2 regions of the Carnobacterium alterfunditum DSM 5972 genome follow, and region 1 is predicted to be linked to the other one. Evidence: a T-box and tRNA genes for the amino acid it is inferred to sense, from the RefSeq annotation. Region 1 holds a T-box; the other holds one or more tRNA genes.
The links. The T-box of region 1 lies ahead of BR50_RS09715 (valine--tRNA ligase). A T-box ahead of a tRNA ligase gene usually reads a tRNA of that ligase, here a tRNA-Val.
Positions count from the first base shown of each region.

Region 2: it encodes a tRNA-Val, which carries the amino acid that the T-box ahead of BR50_RS09715 (valine--tRNA ligase) is inferred to sense. The anticodon was not compared.

Region 1 covers NZ_JQLG01000004.1:1,953,169-1,968,575, reverse strand. The annotation lists gene BR50_RS09725 (HAD family hydrolase) at 1-479, opposite strand, end outside; gene BR50_RS09720 (bifunctional folylpolyglutamate synthase/dihydrofolate synthase) at 506-1,810, opposite strand; gene BR50_RS09715 (valine--tRNA ligase) at 1,958-4,603, opposite strand; T-box leader at 4,679-4,917, opposite strand; gene tpx (thiol peroxidase) at 4,945-5,463, opposite strand; gene BR50_RS09705 (redox-sensing transcriptional repressor Rex) at 5,579-6,256, opposite strand; gene BR50_RS09700 (amidohydrolase) at 6,409-8,007, opposite strand; gene thiI (tRNA uracil 4-sulfurtransferase ThiI) at 8,153-9,370, opposite strand; gene BR50_RS09690 (cysteine desulfurase family protein) at 9,405-10,544, opposite strand; gene BR50_RS09685 (septation ring formation regulator EzrA) at 10,715-12,436, opposite strand; gene BR50_RS09680 (GAF domain-containing protein) at 12,668-13,135, shown strand; gene rpsD (30S ribosomal protein S4) at 13,357-13,962, shown strand; gene BR50_RS12790 (hypothetical protein) at 14,294-14,464, shown strand; gene BR50_RS09670 (S-ribosylhomocysteine lyase) at 14,587-15,051, shown strand; gene BR50_RS09665 (YktB family protein) at 15,115-15,407, opposite strand, start outside.
Region 2 covers NZ_JQLG01000004.1:1,092,613-1,108,019, forward strand. The annotation lists gene BR50_RS05650 (serine hydrolase) at 1-456, opposite strand, end outside; gene BR50_RS05655 (sensor histidine kinase) at 618-1,769, opposite strand; gene croR (response regulator transcription factor CroR) at 1,811-2,500, opposite strand; gene guaB (IMP dehydrogenase) at 2,634-4,115, opposite strand; gene BR50_RS05670 (DUF1129 domain-containing protein) at 4,356-5,045, opposite strand; gene ychF (redox-regulated ATPase YchF) at 5,099-6,199, opposite strand; gene BR50_RS05680 (DUF951 domain-containing protein) at 6,238-6,435, opposite strand; gene BR50_RS05685 (ParB/RepB/Spo0J family partition protein) at 6,457-7,347, opposite strand; gene BR50_RS05690 (ParA family protein) at 7,340-8,101, opposite strand; gene noc (nucleoid occlusion protein) at 8,256-9,125, opposite strand; gene rsmG (16S rRNA (guanine(527)-N(7))-methyltransferase RsmG) at 9,236-9,952, opposite strand; tRNA gene BR50_RS05705 (tRNA-Val) at 10,149-10,221, opposite strand; gene BR50_RS05710 (ClC family H(+)/Cl(-) exchange transporter) at 10,381-11,916, shown strand; gene BR50_RS05715 (IS3 family transposase) at 12,032-13,357, opposite strand; gene mnmG (tRNA uridine-5-carboxymethylaminomethyl(34) synthesis enzyme MnmG) at 13,920-15,407, opposite strand, start outside.

The DNA.
Region 1 (15,407 bases):
TTAGGAACGTCTGTTTTTAGCCACGCTTTTTCATATATTTCAGGACTTGGTTTTGCCCGTGATACTTCATCCCCTCCAATAACAGCATCAAAATATGAAGTTAGTTTCTCTTTTTCTAAAAATAAAGAAACAAGAGACTTGATACTGCTGGAAGCGACTATTTTTTTTATTTTTTTACTTTCTAAATAATCTAGTAATTCAATCAATCCTTTTTTCTTGCGTAGACCGTTAATTTCAACATGCTCTAATAAAGCTTGACCACTTTCCTTGATAAATGTTTCGGCTTGTTTGATCTCGTAGTTCAAATAAAGTTCTTTGTGAAATTCTACATCGGAAATCCCAATATATTTTTCATGGAATTCCCATGTATAAATTAAATTATTTTTTTTTGCAACAATTCGATTTGCTTCATAATATAATACTTCTGTATCAAACATTAGCCCATCCATATCAAAAATAACTGCTTCAATTTTAGTCATGTTCTTCCCCCAATTTTAGTTGTTCTTCATTTATCTGCTGTTTTAAAATATTCTCTGACCTCTGAAATGAAATAGAGTGAGCCCGTTACAATCAATACACCATTTTCATCCATCTCATTAAGCGATTCTACTAACGCTTCTTGCCAATAGTTTGTTACAGTTCCATTTTCTAGCATCACTTTGTTTAAGTCCTCTATTCCAGCTGCTCTAGGATAGTCGAAACTTGTAAGAATTAAGTGACTATTCGTTATACCTTGCAACTGATCTACCATTCCTTGGATATCTTTATCCCGCATAGCAGCCATAATGATATAGACCTCTTGTTGTGCAAAGTTTTTTTTAATCGTTTCAACCAAAGTTTTCATAGCATGTTCATTGTGAGCGCCATCCAAAATAAGAAGCGGTTGATCATTTATTTTTTCCATTCTTCCGGGCCAAAAAGTATGTTTTAAGCCACTAAGCAACTTTTCGTGATTTACAGCTAAACCTATTTCATGACTATAGACCCTTAAAGCTTCAATAGCTACAGCGGCATTTTCCACTTGATGACGCCCTAACATCCCTATTTGAATGGGGCTAAGCCGTATGAAGTCGTCCTCAAATACAAATTGTTCTCCCCACGTTGGAAGTGTTTGCCATTTTGTAACAAAGAAATCTTGGTTATATTTCAGCAACAAACTATCTTGTTCAGTAGCCTTTTCCTCAATTTCTTTCAAAGCTTCCTTTTCAATTTTACCAATCACCACAGGAACACTTGCTTTAATGACACCTGCTTTGTTAGCAGCAATCTCAGACAATGTATCTCCAAGTAAATTCATGTGATCCAATCCAATTGTTGTGATGATTGAAACTACTGGGGTAATAATATTTGTCGAATCATATGATCCGCCAATACCTACTTCAATAAGAACTATATCTGCATGTCCTTCACCAAAATAAATCAACATCATCATCGTGATGATCTCAAATTCGCTTGGACCACCTAATGTCGTTTTTTCTAATTCTATTGTAAGCGGATAAACGGCGTTCGCTAAACGCAGAATTTCGTCGTCTGATATTGGATCTCCATTGACACTAATACGCTCATTGAACATTTCGATGTAAGGAGATGTATACGTTCCTACTATTTGGCCATTAGCTTCAAACATATCCCTCAAAAAAGCCAGCGTAGAACCTTTGCCGTTTGTTCCTGCAATATGGATCGATTTAAATTTTCTTTCAGGATGGTCTAATTGGCTTGACATCCATTCCATTCTTTTTAACCCTGGTTTCTCACCGAAAGTTCTAGTAGCATGGATCCAGCTCAGTGCTTCTTCATAGGTAATGAACATTATTTACCTCCACTTATTTTTATATTCCATATCCAATTTAATTATAAACTACCCTGCAGTCTTTTTCACTAGTTAACAATAAAAACGAGCAAAAAGCTAAGAGTTCCCTCTAGTTTTGCTCGTTTTTATTTTATAACGCCTTATTATTTAAAGCTGATTTTTCAATACTTTTATACGTTCAGTTACTGAAGCTTGTTTTTCAAGGTATTCGCCTTGTTTCGCTTTTTCAGCTTCAACTACAGCATCAGGAGCATTTTCCACGAATTTTTTATTTGCTAGTTTTCCTTCTACACGTTTCACTTCTTTGCTCCATTTATCTAATTCCTTTTCTAAACGAGCGATTTCTTCTTCAAGATTGATCAATCCAGCTAGTGGCAAGTAGATTTCTGCACCTGTGATTACAGCTGACATAGCTGTTTCAGGGGATTCTACATCACTTGAGATCGTCAACGTTTCAGGATTACAGAAGCGTTCAATATAAGATGTATTGTCTTTCAAGAATTTTTCGATCGTTTGATCATTTGTTTTGATCAATAATTCAATTTTTTTGGACAACGGTGTATTCACCTCAGAACGAATATTACGAACCGAACGGATCAATTCCATCAACACATCCATACCCTTAGTTGCTGCTTCGTCAGACAGTTCTGGATGGACAACCGGGTATTCTGCTACCACAAGTGATTCTCCTTCATGAGGAATATTTTCCCAGATCTCTTCTGTAACAAATGGCATGATTGGGTGCAATAGACGTAACGTTTGATCCAATACATAAGCTAAAATACTTCTAGTCATTTGTTTCGCTTTTTCATCTTCTCCAAACAATACTTCTTTGCTCATTTCAATGTACCAATCACAGAAATCATCCCAAATAAAGTGGTATAAATGGCGACCTGCTTCACCAAATTCAAAGCGCTCAAATAAATCGGTTACTTTTTCAACGGTTTCATTTAATTTCGTCAAGATCCATCGGTCAGCAATTGTTTTTTCACCAGTTAAATCAATTTGATCTACAGTGAAGTCTTCCATATTCATCAATGCAAAGCGGCTAGCATTCCAAATTTTGTTGATAAAGTTCCAAGAAGCATCCATTTTATCATAACTGAAACGAACATCTTGTCCCGGAGCGGATCCATTTGATAAGAACCAACGTAGCGCATCTGCACCATATTTTTCAATGACATCCATTGGATCTATCCCATTTCCCAATGATTTACTCATTTTACGGCCTTCTTCGTCACGAATCAACCCATGGATCAACACATTTTTAAATGGTCGTTTTCCAGTGAATTCTATACTTTGGAACATCATACGGCTGACCCAAAAGAAGATAATATCATATCCCGTTACTAGCGTGTTCGTAGGGAAATACCGTTTGAAATCTTCAGCTTCTTCGTTAGGCCAACCCATTGTAGAGAATGGCCATAATGCTGAACTAAACCATGTATCCAAAACATCTGGATCTTGTACCCAGTTTTCACTGTCTTCAGGGGCTTCCATCCCTACATACAATTCACCGCTTGTTTTATGGTACCAAGCAGGAATACGGTGTCCCCACCACAATTGACGCGAAATTACCCAATCATGAACATTTTCCATCCAACGCGTATGCGTATTTTCAAAACGTTCAGGTATAAAGTTCACTTTATTTTCTGTCTTTTGACTTTCTAAGGCTTCTTTAGCTAATGGAGCCATGTTTACAAACCATTGTGTAGACAGTCTTGGTTCAACTACGACCCCTGTACGTTCAGAATGTCCGACACTGTGGACCATTTTTTCTATTTTGATCAATCGACCTTCTGCTTCTAAATCTTTTACAATAGCTTTACGAGCCTCAAAACGATCCATAGAGGCATATTTTCCAGCTAATTCATTCATTGATCCATCATCATTCATCACATTGATTTGTGGCAAATCATGACGTTTTCCAACTTCAAAGTCATTAGGATCATGAGCTGGAGTAATTTTCACTACACCTGTACCAAAATCCATTTCGACATAGTCATCTGCAACGATGGGTATTTCACGATTCATCAATGGCAACATAACCGTTTTTCCAATTAAGTGTTGGAAACGTTCATCTTCAGGATGAACAGCAATCGCCGTATCACCTAACATTGTTTCAGGACGTGTCGTAGCAATTTCTACTACCCCGCTACCATCTGCTAGAGGATAACTCATATGATAAAAGGCACCTTCAACATCTTTATGGATCACTTCAATATCTGATAGAGCTGTTTTAGCTTTTGGATCCCAGTTAATAATGTATTCCCCACGATAGATCAATTGCTTGTTGTACATCGTAACGAACACTTTACGTACTGCCTCTGATAACCCTTCATCTAATGTAAAGCGTTCACGGCTATAATCAACTGAAATACCAACTTTTGCCCACTGCTCACGAATCACACTTGCGTATTCTTCTTTCCAATCCCAAACTGTATCATTGAATTTTTCACGCCCAAGATCATAACGCGAAATACCTTCTTCAGCTAATTTAGCTTCTACTTTAGCTTGCGTTGCAATTCCAGCGTGGTCCATTCCTGGTAACCACAATGTATCAAATCCCTGCATTCTTTTTTGTCTAATAATAATATCTTGCAAAGTTGTGTCCCATGCATGACCTAGATGCAATTTACCAGTTACATTTGGAGGTGGGATAACAACAGAATATGCTTCTTTTGTCTTATCTCCACTTGGTTTGAATAATCCTTTTTCTATCCATTTTTCATAACGACCAGCTTCTACTTGATTCGGTTGATATTTAGTAGACATTTTCAATTCATTAGTCATCTTATCTCTCCTCTATAATTTTACTTAACAGATCTGAACAAACAAAAAAAAGCATTCATCCTAACAATAAATTATTATTAGGACGAATGCTTTTCACTCGCGGTACCACCTATATTGCATACTTTTACTATTATAAAAAGTATACCTCTTAGTTCCATTTTTAACGGATCGTTACTCCGAACAAAGTTACTTTACTTTCACCTTGTCAGCTCCCAAGCTACTTTCATTTTATTCTGACTAAGAACTCTCACCATTCGTTCTCTTCTCTAAATAAGCCAGCACCTAAAATTACTCTTCTTGTTCATTGCCTTTTATTTTTACATAATAGCATTAAAATCGTTCTATTTCAATGCGCCTGATTCATTTGGTTCCCTTGCTTCTTTAGCAGCCTCGATAGGCTTATCGTAATCTGGTTCACTAGTCATCTCTGAAACGATTTCTTGATAAGTGATTTCGCCTTTACGGTTGATAACAAATACTGAACGAGCCAAATTCCCAAGCTCTTCCATAATTAAACCATATGCTTGTCCAAAGTTCAATTCACTGTCGTGCAGCATTTCCATTGAGATATCTTTCCCAGCACACCATTCAGCTTGTTGTGCTTTGGTGTTATTAGAAATCGTGATCAACTGTACTTCATCTAATTCGCTGGCAACTTTATTAAACGCTTTTGCCTGTAGGTCGCATACTCGGGTATCAATATCTGGGATCACGCTGATCAATACAACTTTTCCGAAAAAGTCGTTTAATTCAACCACACTATCCGCTAAGTTTCTAGCTTTAAAATCAGGTGCTTTATCCCCAACTTTAGGCTGATTACCTTTCAATTTATATGATGTACCTTTTCGATTAATTTCCATACCAAACACTCCTATTCTAACTATCATCTTAGAATAGTATACGAATAATAGTTTTTTAAAGCAATGCCTCAGAATGGGTACAAACATTAATTCAAGTGTTTCACTTAGCTTATCTCTAGCTATTCTGTTGATCGGCTTCTTCAAAATTCACTGGATACAGAGCTTCATTTTGATAAACCATTGTGAAGATTTCACTAGAAAAATCAATATACTTCATTTGGATGTTATTCGGTACTTTTATTCTTCCTGGAGCAAAATTTAATATCGATGTAATGCCTGCATCAATTAATTGATCCACCACTTCTTGAGATACTTCACTGGGTACAGCACAGATTGCCGTATGGATTTGTTGGTTGACGACAACTTCTTTCATCTTCTCCATTGAAAGAATAGGAACACCAGAAATTTCATCTCCAAAAAAAGATGGTTGAATATCAAAAGCACACTTGATCGTAATATTTTTTTCTTTCTTAAAATTATTTGTTAAGATGGCTTTTCCAAGATTCCCAACGCCAACAAGCACAACATTAATGACATTATTCACATTTAATAATTCACGAAACACTTCCGTTACATAAGCTACTTCATAACCGTATCCGCTTCTTCCTAATTCACCAAAGTGAGAAAAGTCTCTTCGGATCGTTGCTGAGGGGATTTGTGTAAGTTGACTCAATTCTTTTGATTTTATACGTTCTACACACGTTTCATTCAGCTTTTTTAATGAACGATAATAAATAGGCAGTCTATGAGCTGTAGCATTTGGAATTTGATGTATTTTAGTATTTAGTTCCACTATTTCTGCCCCCTGATCTTTAATTTCTTCATTATCATATCATCTTTTAATGATTAACTCAATACAATTGTGATTAACATCACAATTGTATTTGAAAAAAGAAGGAGGCTTTTATCGCCTGTCTTCTTAAATTAAACTAATACTATTAATAGTCAATTATTTTTTTGAAATACTACGATTCCACCTACAACTGTTTTTGAAACCTTAATTTGATCTAATGCCTCTTTTTTAATCATAAAAGGATTTTTTTTCAAGATAGTAAAATCACTTATATAGCCAGCTTTTATTTTACCTCTAGTATTTTCTTTGTATCCAGCAGTTGCACTTCCTATAGTGTAAAGCGAAAGAGCTTCAAACACTGAAAGTTCTTCTTCTGGAAAATAACGTTTTTTACTAGTTGCCTCCCTAACAGTTCTTGTAACAGCTGAATGGATGCCATAAAATGGATTGGGTATTTCAATTGGTGCATCACTGCTTCCAGCTACTTGGAACCCAGCGTCTTTTATACTCTTCCATGCAAAGACCAAAGGCGGATGGTTCTCACCTAAAACGTCTAATGCCCAGGGCAGATCACTGCTCATAAATTGCGGTTGCACATCAAAAATCAACGGCAAATTTTCCGCTTTTTTTAATAGTTCTTTACTCAGCCAAGGGGTATGGATCATACGATCGAGTTGTCCAGACATTGGCGGAAACTCACGAAGGGTTGCAATCACTTTTTCAAATGCTTTATCCCCTAAAATATGAATAGCTACTGGTAGTTTAGCTTTACGTGCTGCTTTGATCAATGAAACAAAATCTTCATCAGCTTGAATTTGCAAACCATTGTTAACAGTTCCAGCATACGACTGACTCATTAATGCTGTTCGAGATCCTACAGTTCCATCATAAAATATTTTCATAGCTCCTAATTCTATATATGGATCACCATCTAAAAAAGATTTAGCAGAATGATTATAAGCTTTCAGTTCCTTATGATGGATCAATAAATGTACGCGAAAAGGTTTTTTTTGCTCTTTAATCACATCACGAAAAGTTTTTAAAGTTCCCTCAAATCCATTAAAATAATGTAAGTCTTCGGAATGAGCACCCGTTATCCCTTTTGACCATAAATCTTCGATTGCTAATTTCAAGTACTCCTCTTGTTCTTTTGGCGTTGTCGCTGGAAAAGCATTTATAGCTAAATTCGTAGCTTCATCTTTTAAAACTCCAGTTATTTTTCCTTCTCGATTTAATTGGATTTCTCCACCGCCATCATATATTTGTCCCTCTTTGATTCCAATTTTATTGATCAACACTGTATTAATGACCACATTATGATAATCGATTCTGCGGACCAACAAAGGATGATGTGTCGAAATAGCATCTAAATCTATTCTTGTTATAGGAGTTGGATCATCTTGCCATTCATTTTCATTATATCCTTCAACAAATAGCCATTCATCATAGGCGAGATGTTGAACCGTTTCACGAATCTTATCGATACTTTCTTTTTTACTTCTTGACTGATTTAAATTTAAGCGAGCAAGGCTTAATCCATACCATAACAAGTGCAAATGGCTGTCCACAAAACCAGGGAAAACTGTTTCACCATTTAAATCGATCTCCTCAGTTATTTCTTTATTGTAGTGTTTTTTCAACTCTTCTTCTTCACCTGCAGCTACAATTTTTTCACCATCAGTAATCACAGCTGAAACTGTTTCTTCTTCTTTTTCCATTGTATAAAAAAGACCATTTTTCCATAATTTCAATTTATATCCTCCTGTCTAATTCTCTTTTTTCATTATACATCACTTAAACTTTATTTAGCGTCCGAAAATTAACAAAGGCGAGATGGTAAATAAGCTGACCACAACATATGTGTTCAGCTTATTTTCAGTATTTTATTTAATTTTTCTATAACAAACCTGAAAAACCAGCTTTTTGCTGAGCTTCTGATGTATCTCCAACCTTGATTTTTGTGATTACTAAACCTTTCATCGCTCTTTCTATTAACCCATCAATATCCAATCTGTCTTCGAATTCACGAGACTTCTCTAGTTTAGGCTTCGTTTTAGGTGATGGTGGTGCAAAAATTGTACAGCAATCTTCAAACGGTTGAATGGATAACTCAAATGTATCTATTTTTTGGGCAATCTCAATAATTTCGTTTTTATCCATTGAAACAACTGGTCGAATAATAGGAGTAGCTGTCACGTCATTGATGGCTATCATACTATGCAGCGTTTGTGATGCAACCTGACCTAATGACTCTCCATTAATGATTGCTAACCCTTTGCGTTCTTTACGAATAAGATCAGTCAATCTCATCATCATTCTTCGAGTAACAACCATTAAATAATCTTCTGGAATAGTTTTCTTGATTTCCTCTTGAATTTCGGTAAAAGGTACTTCAATAAAGTGGACGCTACCTGAAAAAGCAGCTAATTTAGCAGCTAGATCTTTTGCTTTTTGAAGAGCACGCGGACTTGTATACGGAGGGCTGTTGAAATGAACAGCTTCGACACTCACGCCACGCTTCATAGTCAAGTAACCCGCTACAGGAGAGTCAATTCCGCCAGATAACATCAGCATCCCTTTTCCGCTTGACCCGACAGGCAAACCACCTGCTCCTAAAATAGTTTCACTAGAAATGAAGAAGCCTTCATTTCTAATTTCTAATCGTAAGTCGATATCTGGGTTTTTCATTTTAACTTTTATACCTTCGATTTTACTAGAAATTTCCGCTCCAATTAGTTGGTTCATATCATTTGTATCCAACTCATAATCATGGTCTGAACGTCTAGTAGTAATTTTAAATGTTTTTCCTTCTGTATAAAGTTCTGCTATCATTTCGACTGCAACTTTTTTTAAAAGTTCAATATCTCTTTCCAAACGTCTAACTGGAGAGTACGTTTGAATCCCAAAGATAGCATTCAATCTTCCTAATACCGCATCACTGTTTGCACCATTCAATTCTAAATGCATACGGTCACGCGATCCGTGTACTTTTAGTTCTTCAAAATCGTGCAAGGCAAGTTTCACATTTTGAGCTAACTGGTTGATAAAAACTTTTTTATTTTTTCCCTTTGTTGACAGTTCGCCATAGCGTATCATCACTTCATCGTATTGCATGTGTTGCTTACTTCCTCTCTGCTATTCTTCCGGTTTATTTAATGTCTTTGAATTGTTGATATAGATGACCAAATTCTTTCATAAAAAATTCAGCTTCTTCTAATGTATTTGTATCTGTTAAACTAATACGCACCGCACTTGCGGCTATTTTTCCAGGTACATTCATTGCTACTAAAGTACTAGAAGCTGTACCATTACGGCTAGAACACGCACTTGTTGTTGAAATATAAATTTCTTTTTTTTCAAAAGCATGAACCATTACTTCTCCTCTGATTCCTTTTAAAGCGAAACATAAAATATGAGGAGCACCTTCTTTTTGTGAGAAAACAGAAACTCTTCTATACGCTTCTAGCTGTCCCATGAGATAAGTTTTTATCTCATCTTGATTCTTTTGCTTCTCTCCTGCTTTTTCAAGCAGAAGGCGCAAAGCCTTAGCCATTGCTGCTGCGCCGGCTACATTTTCTGTACCGCCACGTTTACCAGATTCTTGCCCCCCGCCATTTAAAAGTGGAGCGACTTGTTTTCCTTTTTTGATGTATATGAAGCCCATACCTTTAGGCCCGTGAAATTTATGAGCAGAAAAAGTTGCTAAATCAATTCTTGACTCTCTGCCTAACAGTAAAGGGATTTTCCCTATTGCTTGTACAGCATCTACATGAAAATGGACCGCTGGATGATCTTTTAAAACTTCTCCTATTTCAATAATAGGCTGAATACTTCCAACTTCGTTATTTACAGCCATTATCGAAACTAGGATAGTGTCCGACCTTAGAGCTTCTTTCAAATCAGAGACGGATATTCTTCCATTTGGATCAACGGGCAAAATAGTAACCTCAAATCCTAGCATCTCTAGCTGAGCAACTGATTCTTTAACAGCAGGATGCTCAACAGCTGTTGTGATCACATGTTTTCCAAACTGATGTTTTTCAATTGCTGTTCCTTTAATAGCCCAATTGTCCCCTTCTGTTCCTCCACTTGTAAAATAGATTTCTTCAGATGAAACATTTAACAAATCAGCTATTTGTTTTCTAGACTGTTGAAGTAGGCCGTCAGCATAATTACCTAATTGGTGTAAACTGGAAGGATTACCATTAATAGTTTGACTTACTTTTTCGAATGTTTGTAAAACAGTTTTATCTATACTAGTTGTTGCACTATTATCAAAATAAATCATTTTATTGTCACACTTTCTTTTAGGTTATCCCACACTTGAAAATTCTTTACTCATTATAACAAAAACTTTTTTCAATACAAGGCACGTCTATTTATTTTAACAAAATAAAACAGAGTAGTTTTCTTCACTACTCTGTTTTATTCTTTTTAATTAGATTTATTTATTCTTTGTTATTTAGCAGTTCTGCTTTTTTCTTCATAATATTGATTCTCAACTTTTTTAAATGAACCAGGTTCCACAACTTCTAATGCCGTTGAGATAATTTCAAGCGCTTCTTTATATTGAAATTCTTTATTAAATAATTCATTACTTTCTAAAATAGCTTCTCCGATTTGAGGATGGTCATTTCGGTATCGGTTAGCATATTGCATCATGTACTCAGTTAATATTGCACTATCCACGATTTCTTCAGTCTTATCAATAAGCAGTTCAACGTCATCTTCACACATCTCACACATTTTTTTAATCTCAGTCATATCGATTTTCAATTTATTTAATTCTTTCGCTAATTTTTCAATACGCTCTGTAGTGACGAAAAACAAATCTAAATATTCTTCAGGTAATCCCGGTAAATGCTGCTTTTCAATGTAGCGTTTGATTCCTCGCATATTAAACTCAAAATCATCAATTTTTTCTTTAACTTCTGTTTCTTCCTCGCGTAAGTCAGCCAGTTGTTTGATCAATTTTTCTTGTTTCTCCTCAATTTGAGCCAATCTTTCACTATCTTCAGCATGGCTTTCTGCTACAACCGTATACACAGCTTGATTTTTTTCTATTCCATTATTAAACGTTTCAAAATTCAATTGAATTTCTTCAATTTGTTCTTGCATGTCTTTTGTTTGTTGTGAGAATGTATCGTCAAGTGTGTAACTTTGAGATACTCGATCAATTTCAATCAATAATTGTTGATTTCTTTTGTTCACAAATTCAATAAGTTTCGCCAAAATAGGTTGTTCTTTCTCTACTGCTTCTCTAGCGCTTATTTCAGCTTCCATAACATCATACAAATGATTGATTTTTTCTTCAATGATTGAATTCAACTTTTCAACTTTTTCGGTTTCACATTGTTTTATTAATTTTTCACCTTGTTCTATGTCTTGTTCAATTTCAGCAATATCGGATGTCAGTGTGTCTCCTAAAAAGACAAAATGCTGCACATCTTTTAATTCATGATAACCTTCTTTTAATTCTTGGATTTGAGCTGGGAATTCATTGCTGATTTCTTTAACTAAACTAGGAATAGTAGTGACAGCGTCATTTAACTCTTTTGTCTCATAATTAACCTTTTTCAATACTTCTTCAGCTTCAATGTGATCTCCAGAGGAAGTTAGTTCAAAAAAATTGGAAAAACTTAATTCTAAAAATGTGAGTTTCTTTTCAAGTTTATCTAATGCTGGACCGAAAGAAAAGCTTTGGGTCAGCAATTTTTTCCGTATACCTTGATACATTTCTTCAACTTTCTTAATTGCTTGGCTATTTTTCTCTTCACTCTTCAATAATTCGTTTAGCGCTAATTGAATCTCTTTTATTTTATTTTTAGTACTCTCAATCAACTCTCTACTTCTACTTTCAGATTTGCCAGCTTTAATCAACTGAAATCTGTCTGTCGTTTGTTCAGCATCAAATAGCAGATTCTCTATATCTGGAAATGCAGTTAGTTCAATTTGTTTCCATTTATCTTTCCATTGTTCAAAATTTTTCTCTGTTTGACCCGTTAAAGAAAGAATTTCAACATTTTGAATCGTTTCAGCAACTGATGTATCCATTAAATCAAATTTTTGTTGCTCCAAGTTATTAATAGTTTGATAATGCTTTTTTTTCATAAAATAACCTGTCCCATAAGCTGCAACAGCTAGTACAATGATAACAATTAAAACAGTTTCCATTTCCATTCTAAAACCTCCGATTGAGTTACTGCTGACTTCATTTTAATTTCATAAAACAGTTATTTTATTTATGTATCCATGTAACGATTGACTTGATTTAACAATAAGGATTTACTTATAAAAACTCCTATTGTATATTATAACATAGAAGAAATCATTCTCACACCTCAATCTAGGAAAATCTAGGAAAAATTAATTTTTACGGAGTGGTATCATGAATTTTAAAGGAGTGTTCACATGACAAAAAAAGCTACTTATTCATTAACGATTAAACAATTGAGTGCAATTATCGGTGATGAAACTAATTTCATCGCTAATTTTAGCAACGCAGCCGCTTTATTATTTGAAAACTTACCTTCTATCAATTGGGCAGGATTTTACTTATATGAGCCTGCTTCTGACGAACTTGTCTTAGGGCCTTTCCAAGGCAAAGTAGCTTGTATAAGAATCCAACTTGGAAAAGGAGTCTGCGGGACTGCCTTTGTAAAAAAAGAGAGCATCTTTGTTGAAGATGTTAATCAATTTCCAGGACATATCGCTTGTGATGCTGCCAGTCAGTCTGAAATCGTTGTGCCTTTGGTCAAAGATGGTCGCGCTATTGGGGTATTAGATATTGATGCTCCGATTACTAACCGTTTTGATGAAATCGATCAAAAGTATTTAGAAGAATTTGTCAATATTCTGTTAGATTCTTCAAGTATCTAACCGTATGACTTGACTTTTCAATGTTTTATAGCGTATACTTGCAAATGTGTAAAATAATGCAGCGTGAGAGTGGTATTCACGTCAACAGTTCGTTGCCAACAATGGTGCAATTGCGTAACCTATGGCTGCAAAGGTGAAGATTGAAAAATGGACTGCACGAAATACTGAACTTCAACTTATTATTTTACTCCAAAAAAAAAATTTATTGGAGGAATTACATTATGTCACGTTATACAGGTCCAAGTTGGAAAGTTTCTCGTCGTCTAGGCATTTCACTTTCTGGCACAGGTAAAGAAATCGAACGCCGTCCTTACGCTCCAGGTCCTCATGGTCCAAACAGCCGTAAGAAATTAACAGAATACGGTATTCAATTACAAGAAAAACAAAAATTACGTCATATGTTTGGTTTGAACGAACGTCAATTTAGTAACTTATTCTTAAAAGCTGGTAAATTCAAAGAAGGTAAACATGGTGAAAACTTCATGATCCTTTTAGAACAACGTTTAGATAATGTTGTTTACCGTTTAGGTTTAGCTACTACTCGTCGTCAATCACGTCAATTAGTAAATCATGGCCACATCCTTGTTGATGGCAAACGCGTTGATATCCCATCATACAGCGTTTCAGTTGGACAAGTTATCACTGTTCGTGAAAAATCTAAAAACATGGAAATTATTAAATCAGCTGCTGAATCATTATTTGGCCGTCCTGAATACGTAACTTTCGATGTTGAAAAATTAGAAGGTTCATATAACCGTTTACCATTAAGAGATGAATTATCTGCTGAAATCGATGAAACAATCATCGTTGAATATTACTCTCGTTAATCTTAATTAGAGTAATAAACAGATTCTTAAACCCACAAACATTTACCAAAATGTTTGTGGGTTTTTTTCTATTTCATTCCTGCTTCAATAATATTCTAGAGCATAAAATTTATTCAGATTTAATAGTTCTTAACCGCTCCAACTAGTTGGTTATGAGGTCTCATATGAATTTGATGAGAAAAACGAAAAAGTAGTTCAAGTATATTTTCATCTATCCATTTTTGTGGTAAGCTTTATTAATTAATAACCTAGCAATTATTTGTTTTTGTTATCCAGATTTTCTATTCGTCCCTACCCATTAAATTTATTCCACTAAAAAGGAGTGTATACTGTGTCTAATAATACAGTAATTGAAGTTACTGGTCCTTCTGTCAAATTAAAAAGTAATAAATCTAAAATAGTTATTCATTATCAAGATGATTTTAATGCACTTATACATTATGAATTTATCGTCCGCAAATTGAATGAGCAAAAAGATAGCAACAAAGATGATGAACGCTGAGATTTTACATTCAGTGTTTTTTCGTTATCTATCAAAAAATAAATATTTTTAGAATTTCTCTAAAAATGGTACACTAAGTAATAGCAACTTAAATAAAGTTAAAAAAGAGGAGTAATTGTTTTATGACAAGTAAAATGAATGTAGAAAGTTTCAACTTAGATCATACAAAAGTCAAAGCACCTTACGTTAGACTAGCGGATAAAAAAATCGGATCGAATGGCGATAAAATTTTAAAATATGATATCCGTTTTTCACAACCAAATAAAGAGCATATGGATATGATGAGTCTCCACTCTTTAGAGCATTTAACGGCTGAACTGATTCGTAACCATGCAGATTATATCATTGACTTTGGTCCTATGGGATGTCAAACAGGTTTCTATCTAACGGTCATTAATCATGAGAATTACAATGAGATTTTAGACGTGTTACAAAAAACAATGGAGGATATCTTAGTGGCTACTGAGGTTCCAGCGAGCAACGAAACGCAATGCGGTTGGGCAGCTAATCACACTCTAGAGGGTGCACAAAAATTAGCCAAAGATTTCTTAGCAAAACGCAATGAATGGCATATTGTATTTGCTTAATAATTCCATCTTATAAAAAAGGATCCAATACGCTCAAAGTCGTATTGGATCCTTTTATTGTTCTTAAATATGGATTTCTTTTATTTCATATACACTGTAAGCTTGTCTATACAGCGGCAATAACTGTTTAAATGTATCGAGTATAAATCGTTGAGTCTCTTCCGGACTTATTAGGAGTGGATCTTCAGCCGAAATTTGTCTGCCAATTAAAAATTCTCCTTTTTTAATTGTCTGCCATCGAATTAACCCGTTCAATAAATTGGCTTCATGAATTGGTACTACTTGCTCTTTTGTATGGTCCCATGAAACAACATAATCATCAGGAACTTTGAATAATAGAGCTGGATCTTCAATTA
Region 2 (15,407 bases), 860 kb from region 1:
AAATGTTTTTTCATCCCCAGCGATATGCTCAGCAAGTGCGATAGTAGCACCATTTGCTGAATAAATAGCCATTGCTTGGTAAAGTTCTTCTACTGAGTAAGTATCGTCTATTCGCAAAGGGACATTTGATAAGTCATAATTTTGGCTGATTTTATGAGCGTATTCGCTGATTTCTATTTGATCATCCCATGCTAAATCACCATCTTTGATGGTCTCTAATAATAGATATTCCGTGATCATCTTAGTCATCGAAGCAATACCTAATTTTTTGTCACCATTTTGATTCAATAAAACTTTTCCAGTCGTTGGTTCAATTACAAAAGCTGCTGCTGCATCTATTTCAGGCTGTTCACTTGTTGCTGCTGATACCGTTGTACCAACGACACCTAATGGAGAAAAAGTTCCTACTAATAGTGTTGTGACAAATACTGTACTGATTTTTTTAAAATTCTTCATCTTTTTATTGTCTCCTCAGTTCGTTTGATTTTCAGTTTGAATATTCACATTAAGTTATTCGCAGTCAAATACTGCATACTTTTTCTATGTTAGCGAAATACACTAAAAAAAACAACCCTCTTTTGCTTAAATTTAATATAAGACGGTTGTTTTATAAAAATTTAACTGAAATCAGCTTTATTATTCTTTTCGGTTAACTGTTTTAATGGTAGATGCATCACAAAACGAGTCAAATGAGCATCCGAAGAAGCATAAATGTATCCACCATGGAGAGCGACAATACTTTGGGCAATTGCTAACCCCAAACCTGTACCTCCTGTTTCTTGCGACCGAGACTCCTCTACGCGATAGAAACGATCAAATAATTGATCCAATGATTTTTGCGGAATCGGTGATCCATCATTATTAACTGAAATAATAACTTCTTTTCCTGCTTTTTGAACTTCAATAAATATCTTCTTGCCATCTTTTCCATACTTTAAAGCATTTGAAATTAAATTATTGAAGACACGAACTAATTTTTCAGTATCAGCTTCCATTTGAATAGCCTCATAGGAAGTGACCACTTCAATCTCCATATGTCTTTTTCCTGCTTCCAATTCAAAGTCTGCTGCCAACTGTTCTAATAATTGCACCATATCAAATTCAGATACATTTAAAGGTGTAGTTGTTTGACGAACTTTTGTGTATTCAAATAGATCTTCTACAAGTACCTTCATCTGTTTCGCTTTTGTGTATGCCGTATGAGTATATTTCAGTAATTCTTCTTCATTCTGGTACCGTCTTTCTTCAATCAATCCTAAGTAACCAATAATAGAGGTCAAGGGTGTTCGTATGTCGTGACTTACATTTGTAATCAATTCATCTTTAGATTGTTCTATTCGTCGTTCTTCTTCCATTGCTTGCACTGTGCTATCTACTAAAACATGGATACTCTCTACTATTTTTTCCATATCTCCACCAAAATCTTTTGTGATTCGGTGTTCATAATGCCCTTCGGCAATATAGTGCAACTCACTAATAATATGATTTAATTGCATCTGTTTATACCGTCTTTTTAAGCGCCAATGAATCGTCACTACCGCTACAATAGTTAAAATAATAATAAAAAATGGTGTAAGAGAAATGATTTGATTGCCTTGGATGCTAATAATAGCATCGCCAAAGAACCAAAATCCTCGGATAATTCCTGGAAAATCAGCAAGCATGCGATTGAAAATAACAAAAGCAGCATAGTACAAAATCAAGATCAATCCGATAGTAATAAATCCTTCAATAATCAACTTACTTTTTTCTTTTCTTGTCAGTTTCAAATAGCTAGTCAACTCCTACTTTTCAATGTTTCTAGAAAATTTCACCGTTCTCCTATCTTATATCCTACTCCCCAAACGGTTTGGATCACTTTTTCTCCGCCGGTCGCCTCTTCGATTTTATCTCTTAAATGACTAACGTGAACCATCACTGTTTTAGCCGATACGAGACTTTCTTGCTGCCATACGCGTTCAAATATTTCATCTGCACTAAAAACGCGATTTGGGTTACTCGCTAATAAGTATAAAATACCAAATTCTAAAGCTGTCAGCTGGATAAATTGTCCATTGATCGTTCGAACTTCGTGCGATTCTTTTTCAATCAATAATGGTCCAACCTCGAGTTTATTAAGTTCTTGTGCGTTAGTCGCATAATTGCTTCTGCGTAATAAGGACTTGATTCGAGCCATCACTTCTAAAGGGTTAAAGGGTTTAGCTACGTAATCATCTGCTCCCGTTACTAAGCCTTTTATTTTATCAATATCGGTCGTTTTAGCACTGAGCATCAGAATCGGCAATTGCAGCTCTTTTCGTACTTCTTTTACAACTTGATTTCCATCCATATTAGGCATCATAACATCTAATACCATTAAATCGATATCTTTGATCGTTTTGATTTTTATTAAAGCTTCTTTTCCATTATAGGCTTTTTCTACTTCATATCCTTCATTTTGGATATAAATGCTTAATAATTCTACGATTTCTTTATCATCATCGACTACTAAAATTTTCATATGATTTCCCTCATTTTAGACGTATTTTTTTCGATTTTACTCATCATATCAGAAAATACTAAAGAATTTATTAAAAAAAAGCTTGATACTGTTCAATGTGAACAGTATCAAGCTTCTACTTTTGACCTTATTTTTATTGGACAGAGTAATTTGGTGCTTCATTTGTGATTTGTACGTCATGTGGATGAGATTCGCGTAAACCTGCTCCACTCATTTGGATAAATTGTGTCTCTTCACGCAGTTGTTCTAGATTACCTGCTCCAACATATCCCATACCTGAGCGCAATCCGCCAAGCATTTGGAAGACGATATCAGTAACAGCACCTTTATAAGCGACGCGTCCCTCGATACCTTCTGGAACTAGCTTGTTCGCTTCATTTACAGCACCTTGGAAGTAGCGGTCACTTGAACCTTTTTCCATTGCAGCTAAGCTTCCCATTCCACGATATGTTTTGAAACGACGGCCTTGGAAAAGTTCAAACTCGCCTGGAGACTCATCTGTTCCAGCTAACATGCTGCCTAACATAACAGCATGTCCTCCAGCTGCTAATGCTTTTACAATATCTCCTGAATATTTGATTCCACCATCAGCAATGATTGTACGGCCATATTCACGGGCCACTGCTGCTGCATCATAAATAGCTGTAATTTGTGGTACCCCAACTCCAGCGACCACACGTGTTGTACAAATCGATCCAGGACCAATCCCTACTTTTACTACATCTACTCCAACTTCATATAATGCACGAGTCCCTTCACCTGTTGCTACATTTCCTGCAATCAAAGTGATAGTCGGGAATTCTTCACGAATTTCTTTGATTTTGCGGATCACTCCTGCACTATGACCATGAGCAGTATCTACTATGATCGCATCGACCCCTGAATCGATCAAAGATTGTGTTCTTTCAAAAGTATCACTCGTTATACCGACTGCTGCTGCAACCAATAAACGGCCATGAGAGTCTTTTGCAGCATTTGGAAATTCAAGTATTTTTTCGATATCTTTGATCGTTATCAAGCCGCTTAAACGACCATTTTGATCAACGATTGGTAATTTTTCAATTTTGTGTTTTTGCAAAATCTGCTCTGCTTCTTTCAAAGAAGTTCCTGTTGGAGCTGTAACTAACTGGTCCTTTGTCATTACTTCATCAATTTGAATCGAATAATCTGCTACAAAACGCAAGTCGCGATTCGTTAAAATTCCTACTAAGATACGGTCTTCCATGTTATTTACGATCGGCACACCACTGATACGGTAACGGTTCATCAAATGTTCTGCTTCTGAAACGGAATGGGTGGGAGTTAAAAAGAAAGGATCGAGAATAACACCACTCTCAGAACGTTTTACTTTTCTCACTTCATCTGATTGTTGTTTCACGGTCATATTTTTATGAATAACACCTAGGCCACCTTGACGAGCCATTGCAATAGCCATTCTTGAGTCTGTCACCGTGTCCATGCTAGCACTCATTATTGGAACATTTAATTTAATGTTTTTGGCTAGTTGAATACTTAAATCCACTTCATTTGGTAAAACATGGCTTTCAGCAGGTACTAACAACACATCATCAAAAGTAAACCCTTTTTTCGCAAATTTTGTTTCCCAGTTAGACATTACAACCATCCGCCCCTTTTTTCAATTGATTTGTTCAATAATTTTATCTACAAAAATAACAGAGATATCAAAGATAGTCAATAGCAAATGGTCGAATTGTTTCTTAAGCCCCTTTTTTCCTGTCTACTAGCAGCTAAACCACGCTATAATGAAGATAAGATGAGAAAAAGTTCCCATCAACTAAATAAATTTAGCTGATGGGAACTCTCATTTGTTATCCACTTTGTTACTTTTTAGGATCTAGAATAACCCGCCTCGGATGTTTAATTTGCGTTTTGCAAAATATTTTGCGACGAAGGCTAAAATACCGATCACTATATTACCGATGGCATTTATCGGCACATTGACTGCTGCTGGAATCACCATCATCGAGCCTGTCATCACAAACATTAGAGCTAACATACCTGTAGTTGAAACCAGGATATAGCGGACCATCCCACCTTTTTTAGGGTTTTTTCTATCCGGCATATTTTTAGCGATCAACAGGATGACTAATCCTCCCATAATAAAGTTCAATAGAGTAGTAATTAGTCCAAGTGAAGATGATGCTTCCTCTACACTGCTGAATAGGCCTGAAAGACCCGTTATAAGAGAGAATAATCCACCTATCATTAAACCACCATCTAAAGCGATTTTCCAATTCTTAGAAGGGCCTACTTGAGATTGCTCAGGCTTAGCAACTAAATGATTGGCACATTCGGTAACTGTCCCATATAATTGACGAGCTGTTTCGCCAGCTTTTTGACGTTCAACTAAATTATGAAGCATGTCATTAAAGATTTCTTCTTTTTTTGCTTCAGACATATTTTTTTCAACTAAAGCTTTATTCAAACTCAACATATATTGTTCATTTCGTTTGGTCAATTTTTGAAGCAATGCGTTATTCTCTTCTTTTTTTGCTTGTGTTGTATTACCTTGTACTTCTTCCACGGATCAAATGCCCCTTTCTAGGCCTTGCTAAACTTTCTTAGTCAATTTTTTATTTATACATTAAATCTAAATAATAGTACGTCTCCATCATTGACAACGTACTCTTTTCCTTCAGAACGCATACGGCCTGCTTCTTTTGCGGCCTGTTCACTTCCATATTTATCAAAGTCTTCATAAGCGATCGTTTCTGCTCGAATGAATCCTCGTTCAAAATCACTATGGATAACTCCTGCCGCTTGAGGAGCTTTCATCCCTTTTTTAAAGGTCCATGCACGAACTTCTTGAACACCGGCAGTAAAGTACGTACCTAACCCTAAAAGGTTATATGCTGAACGGATCAATTGATCTAAACCAGATTCTTTAATGCCTAACTCTTCTAAAAATAATTCTTTTTCTTCATCTTCAAGTTCGGCGATTTCTTCTTCGATCCTCGCACAAATCACATTTACTTCTGCTTTTTCTTCAGCTGCAAATTTTCGTACTTGATTGACTAAATCATCATTTTCAGTATCCGCTACTTGATCTTCAGAAACATTTGCTACATACAAAACCGGTTTTGCCGTTAATAAAAATAAGCTTCTAACGATTTTTTCTTCATCTTCATTAAATTCGATCGAACGAGCTGATTTTCCCTCTTCTAAAACCGGTTTGATCTTATCCAACACGGCTAACTCAGCAACTGCTTCTTTATCTTTTGTACGCGCAACTTTTGATACACGAGCATAGCGTTTTTCAACAGACTCTAAATCAGCTAGTACTAATTCTAAATTAATTGTTTCAATATCTGAAATCGGATCGACTTTGCCTTCAACGTGGATGATATTATCGTCTTCAAAACAACGAACAACGTGGCAAATAGCATCTACTTGACGAATATTAGCTAAGAATTTATTTCCAAGCCCTTCACCTTTACTTGCCCCTTTTACGATTCCGGCAATATCGGTAAATTCAAAAGTAGTTGGAAGAGTTCTCTTTGGTGAAACCAATTCTTCTAAGCGTTTTAAACGGTGATCAGGGACCTCTACAACTCCTACATTAGGATCAATTGTTGCAAATGGATAATTAGCTGCTTCTGCTCCTGCTTTTGTAATTGCGTTAAATAAAGTTGATTTACCTACATTTGGTAAACCTACGATTCCTGCTGTTAATGCCATATCTAAATTCACTCTTCCTTTTTTAATAATTTTTGTTTTTAGTTTTCTACTGCTTTTTCTAAAACTTTTTTCATTTTCTTTTCAAAATCTCTTCTTGGCATCATGACCATATGGCCGCATTGCGTACATTTGATTCGGATATCCATACCCATTCTAATGATTTGCCAACGGTTTGCCCCACAAGGATGAGGTTTTTTCATTTCAACAATATCATTTAAATCGTAATTTTTTTCCATCATTAATCTCCCTATAAGCGTTTATTCATCATCAAATTGAATATTTAGAATATCTAAAATGCGTGTTAAGTCATCTGTCGAAAGATACTCGATCTCAATTTTACCTTTTTGATTTTTTTCGTTGATAGAAACACTTGTACCAAATTTATCCATTAGCCGTTCTTCACTCTCACGGATGTAATAAGGCTTTTTATCATTTTTAGTTGCTTCTGCTGCTGCCTCTTTAGGTTGGTTCATCTTATTCACTAATTGCTCTAATTGACGAACGGTCAAATGATCTCGGACCACTCGTTTAGCTAATTTTGTGATTTGTTTTTTTTCTTTTAGTCCAAGCAATGTTCTTGCTTGTCCCATTGAGATGTCTTCATTTTGCAGCATTTCCTTAACGGCATCGGGCAATCCTAATAAACGCAAATAATTGGCGATATATGGTCGGCTTTTACCTAAACGTATTGCTACTTCTTCTTGCGTTAGTTTTAGCTTTTTCATCATCATTTCATATGCTTCAGCTTCTTCAAGTGAGGTTAGATCTTCTCTTTGCAAATTTTCTAAAACAGCAACTTCCATCATCTTTTCTTCATCAAATTCACGGATGATAGCTGGTATTGTTTCTTTGCCTGCTAATTTAGATGCTCTAAAGCGACGTTCTCCAGCTATGATCTCATAGCCTTTGATCTTTGACTCGCGAAGAATAATAGGTTGAAAGACACCTGATAATTTGATTGATTCTGCTAGTTCATTTAAGGCTGCTTCATCGAATGTTTTTCTTGGTTGATAAGGATTGGGTCTGATATCCGTTAACAGGATTTGTTGAACTTGTTCATTCGTTGCATTGATATTTGACAGTTCAGCATAGTCGCCAAAAAGAGCATCGATCCCTCTTCCTAACCCTTTACTATTTTTGTTAACCATTTGCTAGCACTTCCTTTGCTAATTCAAGATAGACTTCTGCTCCTCTAGAACGCGCATCATAATCAATTATCGACAGCCCATGACTTGGGGCTTCAGATAAACGGATATTCCGTGGAATAATCGTTTTATAAACTCTTTCGCGGAAGTATTTTTTCACTTCATCGACAACTTCATAACCTAAATTTGTACGCGCATCTAACATAGTCAATAAAACACCCTCAATTTTTAATTCGGGATTAAAATGTTTTTGGACCAGTCGGACCGTATTCAGCAATTGACTTAATCCTTCTAAAGCATAATATTCGCATTGAACAGGAATTAAAATAGAATCACTTGCTGTAAAGGCATTGATCGTCAAATGGCCTAATGATGGGGGGCAGTCAATTAGGATGTAATCATAATCATCTTTCACTTTTTCCAGTGCTTGTTTTAATCTGGATTCCCTAGCCATTTGTGAAGTTAACTCAATTTCTGCACCTGCTAATTGAATCGTGGCCGGCACGACCCACAAGTTTTCTCTCGAAGAAGGCAAAACAACCTCTTTAACGGGTGTTTCGTTTACTAAAATATCATAAATATCTTTTTCAACATCTGACTTTCTTACGCCCAAACCACTTGTTGCATTTCCTTGTGCATCAATGTCAACTAATAAAATTTTCTTTCCAAAATAAGCTAAGCAAGCACCTAAGTTGACTGTTGTCGTTGTTTTCCCAACTCCGCCTTTTTGGTTTGCAACTGATATAATTCGTGCCATCCTTTTTCCTCCATCTGTGTTCAATATCCTCTAGTAACTATTTACCACTGATTTAACCACATCACACAAAAATAGGAGAAAAATTATAATATGCGTATTTTTCTCCTACGCATTTGTTCAAAATGAATGTCTTCATTTATCGCTCTTTATTTATTTATTTTTCTTTCTTGATCTCAATAGTAATACGATAAACATCTTCCAGGTTTTCCTCTTTTGCTTGCAAGGTAATACCCGTTTCTTTAATCAAATCAACCGATTTATGGATCGTATTTACTGCTAACCGAAAATCTTTGGAAATTCTTTTTATGCGGTTCTTTGGCTGATTCGAATTCTTCTCTCTTTCAGCTTGCTTTAACTTGACTAACTGTTCTGTCTCTTTAACAGTTAATTTCTTTTCAAGAATCACCTTTAATAATTCATTTTGTTCTTCAAAAGATAATGCTAATAAACTACGGCCATGTCTTTCTGTCACTTTTTTATTCAATAATGCCTGCTTTATAGGTTCTGCTAACTTTAATAACCGCAGTTTATTTGCAATGAAAGATTGACTTTTCCCAATGCGTTGCGCTAATGCTTCTTGCGTCATCTCATTTAAAGCCATCAAACCTTTATAGGCTTCAGCTTCTTCAATAGCCGTCAATTCTTCCCTTTGCAAGTTTTCAATTAATGCGACAGAAGCCGTCTCGTTATCTGACATCTCTTGAACAATGGCTGGTACTTCTTGCCATCCCAAAAGCTGCATAGCACGAAAGCGACGTTCTCCAGCAATAATTTCATATTTATCTGCTTCATATCTTCTAAGGATGATGGGCTGGATCAATCCGTGAATATGGATCGTACGAGCTAGCTCATCTAATTTTTCTGCGTTAAATACTTTTCTTGGCTGAAAACGATTTGGAACAATCTGTTGGACAGCAATTTGTTGGACCTGTTTTGGGTTTTTTAATTCCTCTGATTGAAGATCCTCTTCATTTTCGATTTTCTTTTTAGATTTTCCTGAACCAAATAAATTAGACAACGCCATTCTTTTTCTCTCCCTCAGTCACTTCTGTTCTCTGATCCTATTATATCAAAAAACGTTCTTATTGAGTAGTTGAATCCGAATAGGAATAGTCTGATAAGTAGTGGTCTTCACTACAATGGATTCTTATTTGGTGTTCCTGGTTTTCTTGGGAATTTCTTTGGTGTTTCTTTCTTTTTATCAATTAAAACAACATGTCGTCCTCCTGCTTCATGTGGAAGTTCAAAAACAAACTCTTCACGAAACTTTCCACCTAGCGTAGCAATGGCTTTTTGACCTTCAGCCATCTCTTCTTTTGTATTACTGGCTTTTAAAGCGATAAAGAGTCCTTCTTTTTTAACTAACGGCAAACATAATTCCGCTAAAACACTCATACGAGCAACAGCTCTAGCTGTTACAAAATCAAATGATTCACGAAATTGTTTATTTTGACCAAATGTTTCGGCACGGTCATGATAGAAATGAACACCGTCTAATTCTAACGTTTTTGCTAATAATGTTAGAAATTGAATTCTTTTATTCAATGAATCTACTATTGTTACTTCTAATTGTGGAAAAATAATTTTTAGGGGGATGCTTGGAAACCCGGCACCTGCACCTACATCACATAAGCTTTGGACCCCTTTGTTAAAATCCACATATAAACCAGCTGTAATAGAATCATAAAAATGTTTTAAGTATACTTCTTCTGTTTGAGTGATTGCGGTTAAATTAATTTTTTCATTCCATTCTTGTAGCAGTTTAAGGTATTGATCAAATTGTTCCATTTGTTTCTCAGTAACCATTATCCCCTTGCCTTCAAGGGCCTTTTTAAACTCTTCTGGGTTCATTAACTCAACTCCTTTTACTAACGTGAAACACTTTTTTGTTTCACAAATCCGTCTTTTTCAACTGTATAACAAATCAACTAGAAGTGCAATACTTTAAAGCGTTTTTCACACTATCTAAACTAGTTAAATTAAAAAAAAAATAAAAAATAAGCTTATAAAAGTTGAGGTTGGTCAACGTTCATAAACTTATTCGTGATGGTCTCTACTGGGCTCGAACCAGCGACCCCTACCTTGTCGAGGTAGTGCTCTCCCAACTGAGCTAAGAAACCTTTTATAGTTGATTCTATCTGCTTTTTAGTATAAGCTACTTGCGCTATTAAAGTAAAGTACTTTTTGCTGTTTTAAAAATTATCCTGTATCCTTACCGCTAAAAGGAGTACTATGGAGAATAGAAGCTTAAAATATTTTTAAAAAAGGAAGATTGAGTTATGAGCAGTTTATTGACTAAACTTAATGATCGACAAATTCGTTACATCACTAAAGGAATTTTAGTAGGGATGTTAACTGGAGTAATTGTTAGTTTGTTTCGTTTAGGTGTAGAAATTATTCTAGAAAATATTATTCATCTGTACAAATTTTTCCATTCAGAACCTTTATGGTTGATTCCATGGGTCTTTGTTTCTATTGGTGTTGCTATTATTATTGGTTTATTTATAAAAAGCGAACCAAACATTAAAGGAAGCGGTATTCCACAAGTAGAAGGTCAAGTTCAAGGCGTCGTCCATACTTCTTGGTGGTCTATTCTATGGAAAAAGTTCGTTAGTGGGCTGTTAGCCATTGGATTTGGACTTTTCCTCGGAAGAGAAGGTCCTTCTATTCAACTAGGAGCTTCAATTGGATCAGGTGTCAGCAAATTAACCAAAGGCGATGAAATAGAAGAAAACGTCTTACTATCGAGTGGAGCTGGTGCTGGTTTAGCAGCTGCTTTTAATGCACCCATAGCAGGACTGTTGTTTGTTTTGGAAGAAGTCCATCACAATTTCTCTCCCTTAGTTGCTATAACGACATTTGCTTCAGCTATTACAGCCAATTTCGTTTCTTTGACCATTTTTGGTTTGGCTCCGGTATTGGATATCGGAGCCATAACATCTCTTCCGATACAGTATTATATCTACTTGCCATTATTAGGGATTTTTTTAGGGATAGGGGGCTGGTTTTACAATAAAGTTTTATTGGATGTCCTTCCTAAATTTTATCAATTGTTTTCCTTTATACCGGTGCACTTTAATTCAGTCATTCCGCTTCTATTAGTAATCCCGATTGGTTACTACCTACCAGAAATAATTGGTGGTGGAAGTGGGATCGTCGTGCAGTTTACTGAGTGGAATTTATCGCTAGCTGTTTTAGTTGGATTATTTATTTTCCGCTTTATTTTTTCTATGGTATCTTATGGCGCCAGTGTTCCAGGAGGTATTTTCTTACCTATTCTATCTTTAGGAGCCTTACTTGGTGCTCTATTTGCCCAGTTCATGATCACTTATTTCCAAATGGACCCTCAGTATTTAACCCATTTTATTTTATTTGCTATGGCTGGTTATTTTACTGCTATCGGAAAAGCACCCTTAACCGCTATTTTATTAGTTACTGAAATGGTTGGCGGTTTGAATCAATTAATGCCCTTAGCTGTTGTTTCCTTGACAGCCTATATAACAGCAGACATCTTAGACGTTAAACCTATCTACGAAAGTTTATTGGAAAAGCTGCTTCCTGCTGATAACAATGTTATTATTAGCAAGCCATACTCCTTTGTGCATACCGTTGAACCTAACAGTCTTTTATCTGGCAAGTCGATACAAGAAATAGACTGGCCTGAAGAAGTTATCATATCTTCCATGCGTAGAGGAAATGAACATATCGTCCCTCATGGACAAACTTTTATTCATGTTGGAGATCATTTGATTATTACTTGTGATTTAAAGAAAGCTAGTGCCGTTCGAAAATTATTAAAAGAACACCAAATTTGATGATATATAAGTGAAAAAGGCCGTTTGAGGCTAGGATATAACTAACTGAGTATAAGAGAAAGAGTCTGTTTAATTGAAATGGACCCTGTGTCAAGGACATTTTAAAAAAGAGACCTCATGAAACACTCAATAAAAGCTGCTCCCTGTAATGAACAGGGGGCAGTTTTTTCAGATTCCATTGTCCACGTTCATTGTTGTAATAGTCCATATAATCAGTCACAATTGCTCGAAGTTCTTCCAAATTCCCACAATCTTTATACTCTATTTCATCTTTCAAATGTCCAAAGAACGACTCTTGTGGAGCGTTATCCCAACAGTTCCCTCTTCTGGACATGGATTGCCCTAACTGATTATCAGCCAATTTCTTATGGAATTTAGGGCTGGTGTAATGGACTCCCTGATCTGAATGGATAAAGGCATCTTTATGTAGCGTTGTGCTATGGGCACTCATTAATAAATCAACCGTTGTTAATGAAAGATCAAGTTTTAAACTGTCAGACACATAGTGAGCTAGAATTTCTTTCGTTGTTCCATCTTTTACAGTTGATAAATAACCTATAAACCCGCCGGTTCCAGGTAAATAAGTGATATCTGTTAATAAAACTTTATGGGCTATTCCTTGATCAAACTGACGTTTCAACTTGTTCTCAACAGTGCTGTGTTCTTTGGTGGCTTTTGCCATTCTTTTATAGGGGTTTGCTTTACGAATAGGACAGAAGATATTAAATTTCCTCATCAGGCGCTGTACTTTTTTACGATTGACGGTAATGCCCAGAACGTTTAGGAAGTACATTACGATACTTCGAGAACCTTTCTCGTAACCACGGTAGTTATAAGCTTCTTCAATTTGAGTTCTCCAGACTTGATCTTCCTCATCACGTGCATTTCTACTGTCTAAACTTTTAACATAATTGTAGTAACCTGAACGAGAAACACCCAACGCTTTACAGGCATCTATGAGGGTTCCTGTATAGGAACCCTTGGTTTTCATTTCATGGATCCTTGAAAAGATTCTGCTAATCTTTTCGCTGTTTTCTGGCCTCCTTTCGCTCCATTCTGATTTTTTTAACAAGTCATTTTCTTGTCCTAATAATAGGATTTTGGCCTGTAACTTTTCAATTTGTTGTTCAAGTGTTAATGGTGTTTTTCGAGGTCTGCCTGAACAATCTTGTCGTGTATCTTTCAATGCCAAAACACCATTATCACGGTATCTTTTTCGCCATTTACCAGCGAATGATCTTATCCTACTTTTACCAATCATTTCCGGATCAAATCCAGCTTCAATAAATAGTTGCTTAGCCGTTTTTGAACCCAATGATTCTGAAACAAAGTAGCGTTTAAACTCATCGGAATAAGTAATACTTTTCTCCGATACATTTTTAACGTATGGGTTTGCTTTTAAAATTTGAATTTGTTCTGGTGTAAATGTTAATTTTGACATTTATCCGCTCCTTTCTGCACGAAGTGCAAGTATTAACCTATTCTTCTTTATATCAGTATACAAAAATAGACCCTATAGAGAGCACCTTTTTTTGGTGTCCATTCTATAGGGTCCATTTTAGATCAGGAAACTGATAAACAGACTCTTTTTTTCTATATATATTAATTGCCTAAAAAATGGTGTTGGTGTTTTAAAAGAAATTTCTGCTGGAATAACAGGTTTGCTTGTGGAGAGCCATGGAAGCGCCTGAAGCCGAAAAGAAAGTCTTCCGGCTTTCAAGCTTCAAACATACCGTAATCGCTGAAGCGCTAACGCTGTGTAATTCACATTGAATTCTTTACACGGCTACAAGCATCCCCTATTCCGACAGAAATTCCAGGTAAGTGATCAAACTAATTTTACGTATATTTTTTAATAAAAAGAGGTAAAGGTATTATAGTCAATTGCATCTCATTTTCTACCGATGATGCACCTTTTAGAAGTATCTTTAGAATCAAAAGTTGGATAGGCAAAGAGGCTAGGACTTATGTCCTAGCCTTTTACATCCCTTTTTTTATAGTTGTTATTCTAATACGGATACTTTTGCAATTTTTCCTTGTTCTACATAAACCATTAAAATTGAAATGTCCGCTGGGTTCACACCACTAATACGGCTAGCTTGAGCAATGGTTTCAGGTTGGATTTTAATCAACTTTTCTTTCGCTTCAGTAGCTATCCCGTTAATAGAAGCATAATCGATATTTTCTGGTATACGTTTATTTTCCATTCGTTTTAACTTATCTACTTTTTGAGAAGCTTTAGCGATGTATCCTTCGTATTTAACTTGAATTTCTACCTGTTCTTCGACAGTTGCTGGAAGTTCATAATCACGTGGGACAAATGCCAAAAGATCTTGATAAGCAACTTCTGGTCGGCGCAAAAAGTCTTTTGCCAAAATTCCATCTTTTAGTGGTGCTTGATTTTTTTCAGTTAAATAAGATTGGATTTCTGCAGTTGGTTTCAAACGGATAGAACCTAAACGTTCTAGTTCTCCTTCAACTTGAGCTTTTTTGATTAAAAACGTGTCATAGCGTTCTTTTGAAATCAAGCCTATTTCATGACCTATTTTAGTCAGTCTAAAATCAGCATTATCATGACGTAACAGTAGGCGGTATTCTGCACGAGACGTTAACAAACGGTAAGGTTCATTTGTTCCTTTAGTCACTAAATCATCGATCATCACTCCGATATAGCCTTCACTACGCTTCATAACAAACGGTTCTTTCCCTTGGACTTTAAGTGCTGCATTGATACCAGCCATGATTCCTTGACCTGCTGCCTCTTCATAGCCAGAAGTTCCGTTCATTTGGCCAGCAGTGAATAGATTTTCAACTACTTTTGTTTCTAAAGAAGGGCGCAATTGATGAGGTGTGACCACATCATATTCAATTGCATAACCGGTACGCATCATTTCTGCGTTTTCCAACCCTTCGATTGAGTGTATAATATCTTGTTGAACATCTTCTGGAAGAGATGTTGACAAGCCTTGGACGTATACTTCTTCTGTATTGCGTCCTTCTGGTTCCAAAAATAATTGATGTCTTGGTTTATCGCTAAAACGAACAACTTTATCTTCAATTGATGGGCAGTAACGTGCACCTACCCCTTCAACGATTCCTGTAAACATTGGTGCACGGTGTAAGTTTTCTTGGATTTTTTGGTGAGTTTCTTCATTCGTATATGTTAACCAACAAGATAATTGATCTTTTAAGTAAACACTATTTGGCGTTTCATAACTAAAATGATTCGCTTTTTTATCACCAGGTTGTTCTTCTGTTAAACTATAATCGATGGTTGATGATTTAACTCTAGGAGGCGTTCCGGTTTTAAAACGTTTCAATTCGAATCCATTTTCCAGTAAACTTTCTGATAGTTTAATAGACGGTTGCGAATTGTTTGGACCTGAAGAATATTTTAGTTCTCCAATAATGATTTGACCACGAGAAGACGTTCCCGCTGTTAAAATAACCGTCTTAGAACGATAGATAGCACCAGTATTTGTGATGATTCC